DNA from 2 places in the Bradyrhizobium daqingense genome. Region 2 is predicted to be linked to the other one. Evidence: predicted binding sites of a transcription regulator. Region 2 holds the regulator's gene; the other holds the start of a gene.

Region 1 (4,474 bases), 3.7 Mb from region 2:
CGGCATGGAACACCCGCGTGAGGGCGCCATCGTCCCGCGTGACCGCCTCGGCACGCGCGGATTGTGCCGGCTCGGTGGCGGCCAGTGCAGTCACCGTGCCGATCAGCACCATGGCCGCCATCACCACATAGCCCCACATCCAGGCGGCGCCACGCGGGACGACCGCCTCGAAACCGGTGACGATGAACAAGGCGCCCGCAGTCGATACCAACATGCCGATGCGGTAAGCCGCGACATAGGCGGCCATGCCGGCGGCCTGCTCGCTTTCGGGCAGGCTCTCGACGCGGAAGGCGTCGACGACGATGTCCTGGGTCGAGGACATCGTCGCGACCAGGAGCGCGCCCAGCGCGACGAGCAGCGGCGAGCGCGCCGGATCGGTCAGCGCCAGCAGCAGAATCGCGCCGATCAGCAGCAGCTGCGAAAACACCAGCCAGCCGCGGCGGCGTCCGAAGGCATGCGTGAAGAACGGGACATGCAGCGCGTCGACCAGCGGCGCCCACAGGAACTTGAGCGTGTACGGCGTTCCAACCAGCGCGAACAGCCCGATCGTTCCGAGATCGACCCCGGCCTCGGCCATCCACACCAGCAGCGTCGATCCCGACAGCGCCAGCGGCAGCCCCGAGGAAAAGCCGAGGAACAGCACGATCAGCACCCGCGGCTGCAGGTACACGGCAAGGCTATCGCGCCAGGAGGGCGCAGGCGCGGAAGCCACGGCGGAGGAGGTCGCGTCGGGTGCGGTCATGGGGCGGTGTTAGCAGATTCTGGCCGCGATGCCTCTGCCACAAAGCTCGTCATGCCCGGGCTTGTCCCGGGCATCCACGTTCTTGATGCAATGTGGCAATACGTGGATGGCCGGGACGAGCCCGGCCATGACGGCGCCGAATCACTCCCCCGCCTGGAGCTTCCGCGGAAACAGCTCCGCTGCCCCCGTCGCCACCAGGCGCGGGCCTTCCGCATCGCTCTTGCTGAAATCGAGTTCTTCTATCCGTCCGGCGCGCTTCTCGATCTTGTCGGCGGAGATCAGGATCTGGCGGACGTCCTCGTTCGCGTCGGCAAAGTGCTTCTGCAATTTCAATACGCGGTCGCGCAGGCGGCCGAGGTCGTCGCCGAGCTTGATCACTTCAGTCTGGATCTGGTCGGCGGCATCGCGCATGCGCGCGTCCTTCATGATCTGCTGCATCACCTGGATCGCGAGCATCAGGAGCGAGGGCGACACCAGCACGACGCGGGCGCGATAGGCCTTCTGGATCACGTCGTCGAAGCCGTCATGGATCTCCGCGTAGACCGATTCCGACGGCACGAACATCAGCGCCATCTCCTGGGTCTCGCCGGCGACGAGATATTTCTCGGCGATGTCGCTGACATGCTTCATCACGTCGCCGCGCAGGCGCTGCGTGGCGATGCGCTTCTCCTCGTCGGTGCGGGCGTCGTGCAGCGCCGTCATCGCTTCCAGCGGAAACTTCGCGTCGATGCAGAGCGGGCGCTGGTCCGGTAGGAACACGACGCAGTCGGGCCGCTTGCCGGTCGAGAGCGTGAACTGGAACTCGTAGGAGCCTTTCGGCAGGCCGTCCTGGACGATCGCCTCCATCCGCGCCTGGCCGAAGGCGCCGCGCGACTGCTTGTTGGCGAGCACGTCGCGCAAGGTCGTCACCTGCGTGGTGAGGTCGGTGAGGTTCTTGTGCGCGCTGTCGATGATGCCGAGCCGCTCATGCAACGCGCGCAGGCTCTCCATGGTGTTGCGGGTGGAGTGTTCCATGGACTGGCCGACGCGGTGCGTCACCGAGTCCAGCCGCTCGTTGACCGCGCGCGCCATCTCGGCCTGACGTCCCGCCAACGCCTGGGTCATGGCATCGACCCGGCCCGAGGACTCGCTCTGGGCCCGCAGCACCTCGCTGAGGCGCTCCTCGAGCTCGTCAGCCCGGATCGCATGCGCCATCGCGAGTTCCGCGCCACGCCGGCCGGAGCGTGCGATCACCACCGCGATCACCACCGCGATCACCACCAGGAGGATGAGAACGAGCGCGCCGAAGCCGATTAGCGCGTCGATCGTGCGTACCGGCCAGTCGCCAGCCATGAAAATGATCTCGTTCATGCGTGCCCTTCTAGCCGATTCGCACGCGAACGCGAACGAAGAGGGAACGGCGACCGTTAACGAGCCACTAATTTTTATGGTTAATGAAAGCTGAAGATTTATGGTTAGCGAAGGGTTAACGGAGTTCCTCGCTGGATTGACCGCATCCGGCGCGCAGCTTAAATCGCGGCCATGGCCCTCAGAGAAATCATCATCCTGCCCGACAAGCAGCTGCGTCTGGTCTCCAAGCCGATCGAGAAGGTCACGCCGGAGATCCGCAAGCTTGCCGACGACATGTTCGAGACCATGTACGACGCGCCCGGCATCGGCCTTGCAGCGATCCAGGTCGCGCAGCCGCTGCGGCTTATCACCATGGACCTCGCCAAGCGCGACGAGGACGGCGAGACCAGGCACCAGCCGCGCGTCTTCATCAACCCGGAGATCATCGCCTCCTCCGAGGAGCTGTCGGTTTACGAGGAAGGCTGCCTGTCGATCCCCGAATATTACGAGGAGGTCGAGCGTCCCGCGAAGGTGCGCGTGCGTTTCCTCGACCTCGACGGCAAGGTGCACGAGGAGGACGCCGAGGGCCTCTACGCCACCTGCATCCAGCACGAGATCGACCATCTCAACGGCGTCCTGTTCGTCGACTATCTGTCGAAGCTCAAGCGCGACCGGGTGATGAAGAAGTTCGAGAAGGCCGCCAAGCGCGCGGGGTAATCAAATCCTCCGCCGTCATGCCCGGGCTTGTCCCGGGCATCCACGTTCTCTAGCGCCGCGGGCAGGAGAACGTGGATGGCCGGGACAAGCCCGGCCATGACGAGTAACCTTGCTCGCGTCCGAGGATTGTCTCGCCCCATGCCCCTCCGCCTGATCTTCATGGGCACGCCCGATTTCTCCGTGCCGACGCTGCTCGAGCTGGTCGCGCATGGCCACGAGATCGTAGCCGTCTACACCCGCGCGCCGAAGCCGGGCGGGCGGCGCGGCCTGCAATTGCAGCCGACCCCGGTCGAGGACGCCGCGCGAAAGCTCGGCGTTCCCGTGCTGACGCCGAAGACGTTGAAGACGCCGGAAGCGCTGGATGAGTTTCGTGCGTTCGATGCCGATGCGGCCGTCGTCGTCGCCTATGGCATGATCCTGCCGCAGGCGATCCTCGATACGCCTCGGCTCGGCTGCTACAATCTGCACGCTTCGCTCTTGCCGCGCTGGCGTGGCGCCGCGCCCATCAACCGCGCCATCATGGCGGGCGACGCCGAGAGCGGCGTGATGGTGATGAAGATGGATGTCGGCTTGGATACCGGCGACGTCGCCATGGCCGAGCGTCTTGCGATCACGGATAATATGACCGCAGCTGACCTGCACGACCGTCTCTCCCGGTTGGGCGCCGATCTCATGGTGCGTGCGATGGCCGCGCTGGATCGCGGCGGGCTCCAGCTCAAGAAGCAGAGCGAGGAGGGTGTCACCTACGCTGCCAAGATCGACAAGGCCGAGGCGCGGATCGACTGGACCAAGCCTGCGCGCGCGGTGCTGCGCCACATCCACGGCCTGTCGCCGTTCCCCGGCGCCTGGGCGGAGCTTGCAGGCGTCAGCGAGAATGCGCGTGTGAAAATCCTGCGCTGCGAGCTGGCGAAAGGTGCGGGCGCACCGGGCGAAGTGCTCGACGACCACCTTACCATCGCCTGCGGCGAGGGCGCCATCCGCATCATCGAGCTGCAGCGCGAAGGCAAAGCCCGCATGCAGGTCGCGGACTTCCTGCACGGCGTGCCGCTGAAGGCGGGAGCGAAGTTCACGTGACACTGTCATACCCCGCGAAGGCGGGGTATCCAGTACGCCGAGGCTTCTCGGTCTAACGGATAAGCCTCGGCGTACTGGATCGCCCGGTCAAGCCGGGCGATGACACCACCCGGATTGAGATGCCCCGCTACAAGCTCACCATCGAATATGACGGCGCGCCGTTCTTCGGCTGGCAGATCCAGGACACGCTGCCCTCGGTGCAGGGTGCACTGGAAACCGCGGTCAAGGCGATGACCGGCGCCGATCTGCGCGTGCACGGCGCCGGCCGCACCGACGCCGGCGTCCATGCGCTCGGCCAGGTCGCGCATGTCGATATCGCAAAACCGTTTCCGCCGGGTCGGTTTCGCGACGGACTCAACGCGCATCTGCGCCCGCATCCGGTCGCGGTGCTCGAGGCCGAGATCGTTCCCGACACTTTCGAGGCGCGCTTCTCGGCCATCAAGCGCCATTACCGCTACCGCATCGTCAACACCCGCGCCAATCTCGCCCTCGACGTCGGCCACGCCTGGCGCGTGCCGCGACGGCTCGACAGCGACGCGATGCATGCGGCCGCGCAGCGTCTGCTCGGCAAGCACGATTTCACCACGTTCCGCGACACCGAGTGCCAGGCCA
Region 2 (4,474 bases):
CAGCTTTCTGCTGAGGGAATGGCTGGCGGCCGACGCCGATCCGCGCGACGCCGCAACCAATTCGCTGGCCGATGGCGTGTCATGCGACGAAGCCGGCTGCGTGACGCCGCTCGCCGACGGGCGGCTGGTCGCGCTGTCCCTGCGCGTCGACGGGCTTGCCGATGATTGCAGCCGCGCCGCGCTGGTGGTGACGACCCGGCCAGCGCCGTCCGGCTGCGCAGCCATGGTGGTCGACCGGCCGCGGCTTGCAAGCCAGGGCGCGCTGGCGCTGACGCAGCGTGGTGACGGCTTTGCCGTTCAGGCCGTGAGGGCGAGAGGCGCAAGCCGGCCCTGGTTGCCGGCCGGCGCTGGCGAAGGGGATTTCGACGGCAGCCTCGTGCCCAAGAACTTTACGGCCAAGACGGCAGCGCCCCGGAGTCGGGACGCAACGCCGGCAGAGACCGACCTGCAGGCTGACGATTGAGCAGATGGGCTACAGATACCAGGCCAGCACGGCGTCGAGACCGGCGCTGCCGATGACCGGCAGTGCCACCATCTGGCTCAGCCCGGCCGCGCGGGCCTCCGCAGCCGCGATCGAGTCGTCATGCGCGAGATCATCGTTGAGCGCGGGCATGCCGGTGGCCCAGGCGCCCCCGATGCTGCCGTCGCTCCTGGCGATCGATGTCGTCGCATAGAGGCCCGCAAGGTCGGTCTGCCCGCTGCAATCGCCGGCGCGGAAGACCAGCGCAGAGCGAGCCTCGTTCGGGACCCAGATCTCGAAGCGTCGCGCGATCGGGGTGGCCTGTGCGGAGAGGAAGGTCAGCACCCAGCTCTGGTCGGCGCCGGTGCGGTAGGGCACGCCGACGCCGAGATTGATCCCGACCTCGGCGGCTTCTTCCCACCGCAGAAAACTCCTGGCGTTATGCAGGTCCTTGATGATCAGCGGCAGGCCGGCCTTCCAGGTGCGTCCGGGCAGGCCGAAGCCGCGCGGGAATCTGGTGTGGCGGGAGTTGAATTCGAACATGTCGGCGGTGCCATAGTAACCGTCGACGAGCCGCATCTCGTGGGAGACATCGGGATCGTTGTGCCAGAGCTCGATCGCCCCGACATGCGCTTCGTCATCGCCGCAGAACAGCACCATCACGGCCTGCAGGAATTCGCCGGCGAACACCGGCACCGCGACGCCGCAGGTGAGGCCAGCTGCGAGCGCCTGATCGGTCCGCTTGAAGTACGAGTTGGCAAACTTGGTGAGGATCACCGGATGGCCGCTGGCCCACGCTTTGCCGGGCAGCCCCTCGTCATGACCGAAGCGCAGGTCCTCACTCACGGCCTTGAACGCGGACAGCCCTTCACCGTAGAGGCCGCCGCCGAATTCCAGCCGCATGCGCGTGCGGTCGGGCACCCAGAGTTCGACGACGCGAATGAAGGCTTTCATCGACCATGTCCGCTGTGTCAGGTCCCGACAGCATCGGTCATTTGACCGCGGAGCGGACGTTCAAAATTCAGGCATGGCGGCCCAAAGTTCGTGCGCGGGTCGAGGCGGTGCTCAGTCGGCTGCCCGGATATCACGAGCGCCAAACCGTCCATGTCGCCGGCCGCGGCCGGCGAACGGCAATTTCAATTCTGGTCTCCGACCTGGACGGCCGGGACGGCGCATCAGCCGATCGGCAGGCGGGGCGTTGGGCTCGGGCGGCTGTCGGCGATGATCTGCGGCTTGTGCTCGCGCTCGCTGACCGGCTGGGTCACCGGCAGTTGCAGCACCGTTGCGCGCTGGCCTTCGACGAGCTGCGTCACCAGCACGTATTTGCCGTCAGGGAATTCGATCGCGTCGTGATGGCGATCGGGAATGTGCGGATCGATCTTGCCGAACTTGCCGACGCGGGAGTTGATGGTGCGCGTCCAGATCCAGCGATTGTCGTAACGGACGTTGTCGGCGAAGGCGAGCTCCGTTCCCGGCAACAGGCAGACGGCTACGTTCGGATCTGCCGCGGAAGCAAAGCCGCGCGTCGAGGTGCCGCGGAACGTCGTGGAGACGATCGTCTCGCCGACTTCGGCGGGACGCGATGCAACGGCATGCAGGCTGTAGTCACACATCGGGTGCTCCTCATGCGAAGATAGCAACCCGCGCCTCTTTCGGAGGCGCAAGCCTCTATCAGAGTGGAAGCACGTGACGCTCTGCTCGGTTGTAGGCGAATCTGCGGCTGGCGTTCGCGAGACGCGATCACATTATCTTTTTCAGATTCACTAGGAACAAAGCTCATTTCAGCGCATTTGGGGACCACAGAACGCCTGTGGCCGCGGGCGCTGAGGCACCATTGCGTGCTCGATCTTTCGAGCTCGGACACGATGAGCGCCTGGCTCCGCCCCCGAGTGTGTCGTACTGAATGAGGGCCGGACAACCTGCGCAAGACCGGAAAGACTGTCCAGCCGGAGCGGACGCATCCGCTCCAATCGGGATCATCGGTATCGAATGACCGCCGGGCGGTCAGTATTTGCGGTACAGCCCGATCAGCTTGCCCTGAATCTTCACCCGGTTGGGCGGCAGGATGCGCACCTCGTAGGCGGCGTTGGCCGGCTCGAGCGCGATCGAGGCACCGCGGCGGCGGAAGCGCTTGAGCGTCGCTTCCTCGTCGTCGATCAGCGCCACGACGATGTCTCCGGTATCGGCGCTCTCGTTACGCTGGATCAGTGCCATGTCGCCATCGAGGATACCCGCTTCGACCATCGAATCCCCGCGCACCTCGAGCGCGTAATGTTCGCCGGAGCCGAGCATGTCCGGCGGGACGCTGATGGTGTGGCTGCGGGTCTGCAATGCCTCGATCGGCGTGCCGGCCGCGATGCGGCCCATCACGGGCACGGCAACCGGACGCTCGCCCTCGTCCGCGGGCGGGCTGGAGCTCGCACGGATCTTGCCGAGATTGCCCTCGATGACGCTCGGCGTGAAGCCGCGGCGGTTGCCGGCAGCGGCCTGGAGCTCGGGCAGTTTGATCACCTCGATGGCGCGGGCGCGGTTGGGCAGGCGGCGGATGAAGCCGCGCTCCTCGAGTGCGGTGATCAGGCGATGGATGCCTGACTTCGAGCGCAGGTCGAGCGCATCCTTCATCTCGTCGAAGGAGGGCGGCACGCCGCTTTCCTTCAGACGTTCGCTGATGAACCGCAGAAGCTCGTATTGTTTGCGCGTTAACATCTCGACCAAAGTCCCCCGGTTGATGTCGTTCGATTCCGAGACGCTGTATTGGAGCGGCGAACCGCTACATCCTCGAAACAAATCATGAACAGACACTATATGTTCGATATGTGTTCCGCAACTGCTTAATTTACCGTGAATGCGGCCAAGTTCGCGGAACGCGTGTGGTGGATGCGTTCAGACGGGCAGGCGCAGCACCTCGCAAGGCGTGCCGGCTTCGGCCCTGGGTGCGAACGGCGCGCGCACGAGAAGTGCCTGTGCCGCAGCAAGATTCGCAAGCAGCGAGGAATCCTGGTGGTTGACGGGAACAGCGACGAGCGCGCCGTCGTCGCGCTCCTCCAGCCTCGCGCGAAGATAATCCGCCCGCATGTCGTTTGCGCCGACGTCCTTGCCGAGCACGGCGCGCTCGTGACGATGATGAATCACGGATCGGCCCGACAAGGCGCGAATCAGCGGCACCATGAACAGGAAGGCGCAGACATAGGACGAGACCGGATTGCCAGGCAGGCCGATCACGCGCATCGCCCCCAGTCGTCCGTGCATCATCGGCTTGCCCGGGCGCATCGCGATCTTCCAGAACGCCATCGCGATGCCTTCGTCGCGGAGCGCCTGCTGGACCAGATCGTGATCGCCGACCGAAGCCCCGCCGGACGTGACCAGGATGTCCGCGCCGCTTTCGCGCGCGCGGCGGATGCCGGCGGCGGTGGACTCGAGCGTGTCGGCGGCAATGCCGAGGTCGATCGTCTCGGCCCCCTCGCTGCGGGCGAGCGCGTGCAGCGCGTAGCCGTTGGAATAGACGATCTGGCCGTGGCCGGGCTTCGAACCTGGCAACACGAGCTCGTCGCCGGTGGCGAGAATCGCGACCTTCGGACGGCGGCAAACCACAAGCTGCGGGTGATTCATGGCGGCGGCGAGCGCCAGATCGCGTTCGGTGAGTCGGGCTCCCCTGCGCAGCAGCACGTCGCCTTCGGAGAAATCAACGCCTGCGGGGCGAATGTGCCGCCCGGCGATGGCGGCTTCCTTGATCGTCACCTGCTTGCCGTCGGCAACGGTGTCCTCCTGGATCACGACCGCGTTGGCGCCGGTGGGAATGATGCCGCCGGTGAAGATCCGCACCGCTTCGCCGGGACCGACCGACCCGGCAAATGGCCGGCCTGCCGCAACCTCGCCGATGACCGTGAGCGTGGAATCGACCGTTACCGCATCGGCCGCGCGCACGGCGTAGCCATCCATCGCCGACATGGCTTCCGGGGGCTGCGTGCGCAGCGCTGCCACGTCGCGGGCGAGCACACGGTGGAAGGCCGCATC

The links. The regulator LexA, encoded in region 2, represses DNA repair genes until DNA is damaged. The targets are predictions, from matches to a motif close to TGTTCNNNNTGTGTTCNG.
Region 1: a site for LexA is predicted at 2,124-2,141, ahead of LPJ38_RS08065 (DNA recombination protein RmuC). Genes of this name have one in related genera too.

Annotation. Positions count from the first base shown of each region.
Region 1 is NZ_CP088014.1:1,727,566-1,732,039, forward strand. Features, by position in the region: gene LPJ38_RS08060 (AmpG family muropeptide MFS transporter) at 1-742, opposite strand, end outside; gene LPJ38_RS08065 (DNA recombination protein RmuC) at 884-2,092, opposite strand; gene def (peptide deformylase) at 2,264-2,788, shown strand; gene fmt (methionyl-tRNA formyltransferase) at 2,927-3,862, shown strand; gene truA (tRNA pseudouridine(38-40) synthase TruA) at 3,982-4,474, shown strand, end outside.
Region 2 is NZ_CP088014.1:5,463,756-5,468,229, reverse strand. Features, by position in the region: gene LPJ38_RS25895 (ComEC/Rec2 family competence protein) at 1-463, shown strand, start outside; gene LPJ38_RS25890 (GAF domain-containing protein) at 473-1,414, opposite strand; gene LPJ38_RS25885 (hypothetical protein) at 1,636-2,073, opposite strand; gene lexA (transcriptional repressor LexA) at 2,465-3,166, opposite strand; gene LPJ38_RS25875 (molybdopterin molybdotransferase MoeA) at 3,344-4,474, opposite strand, start outside.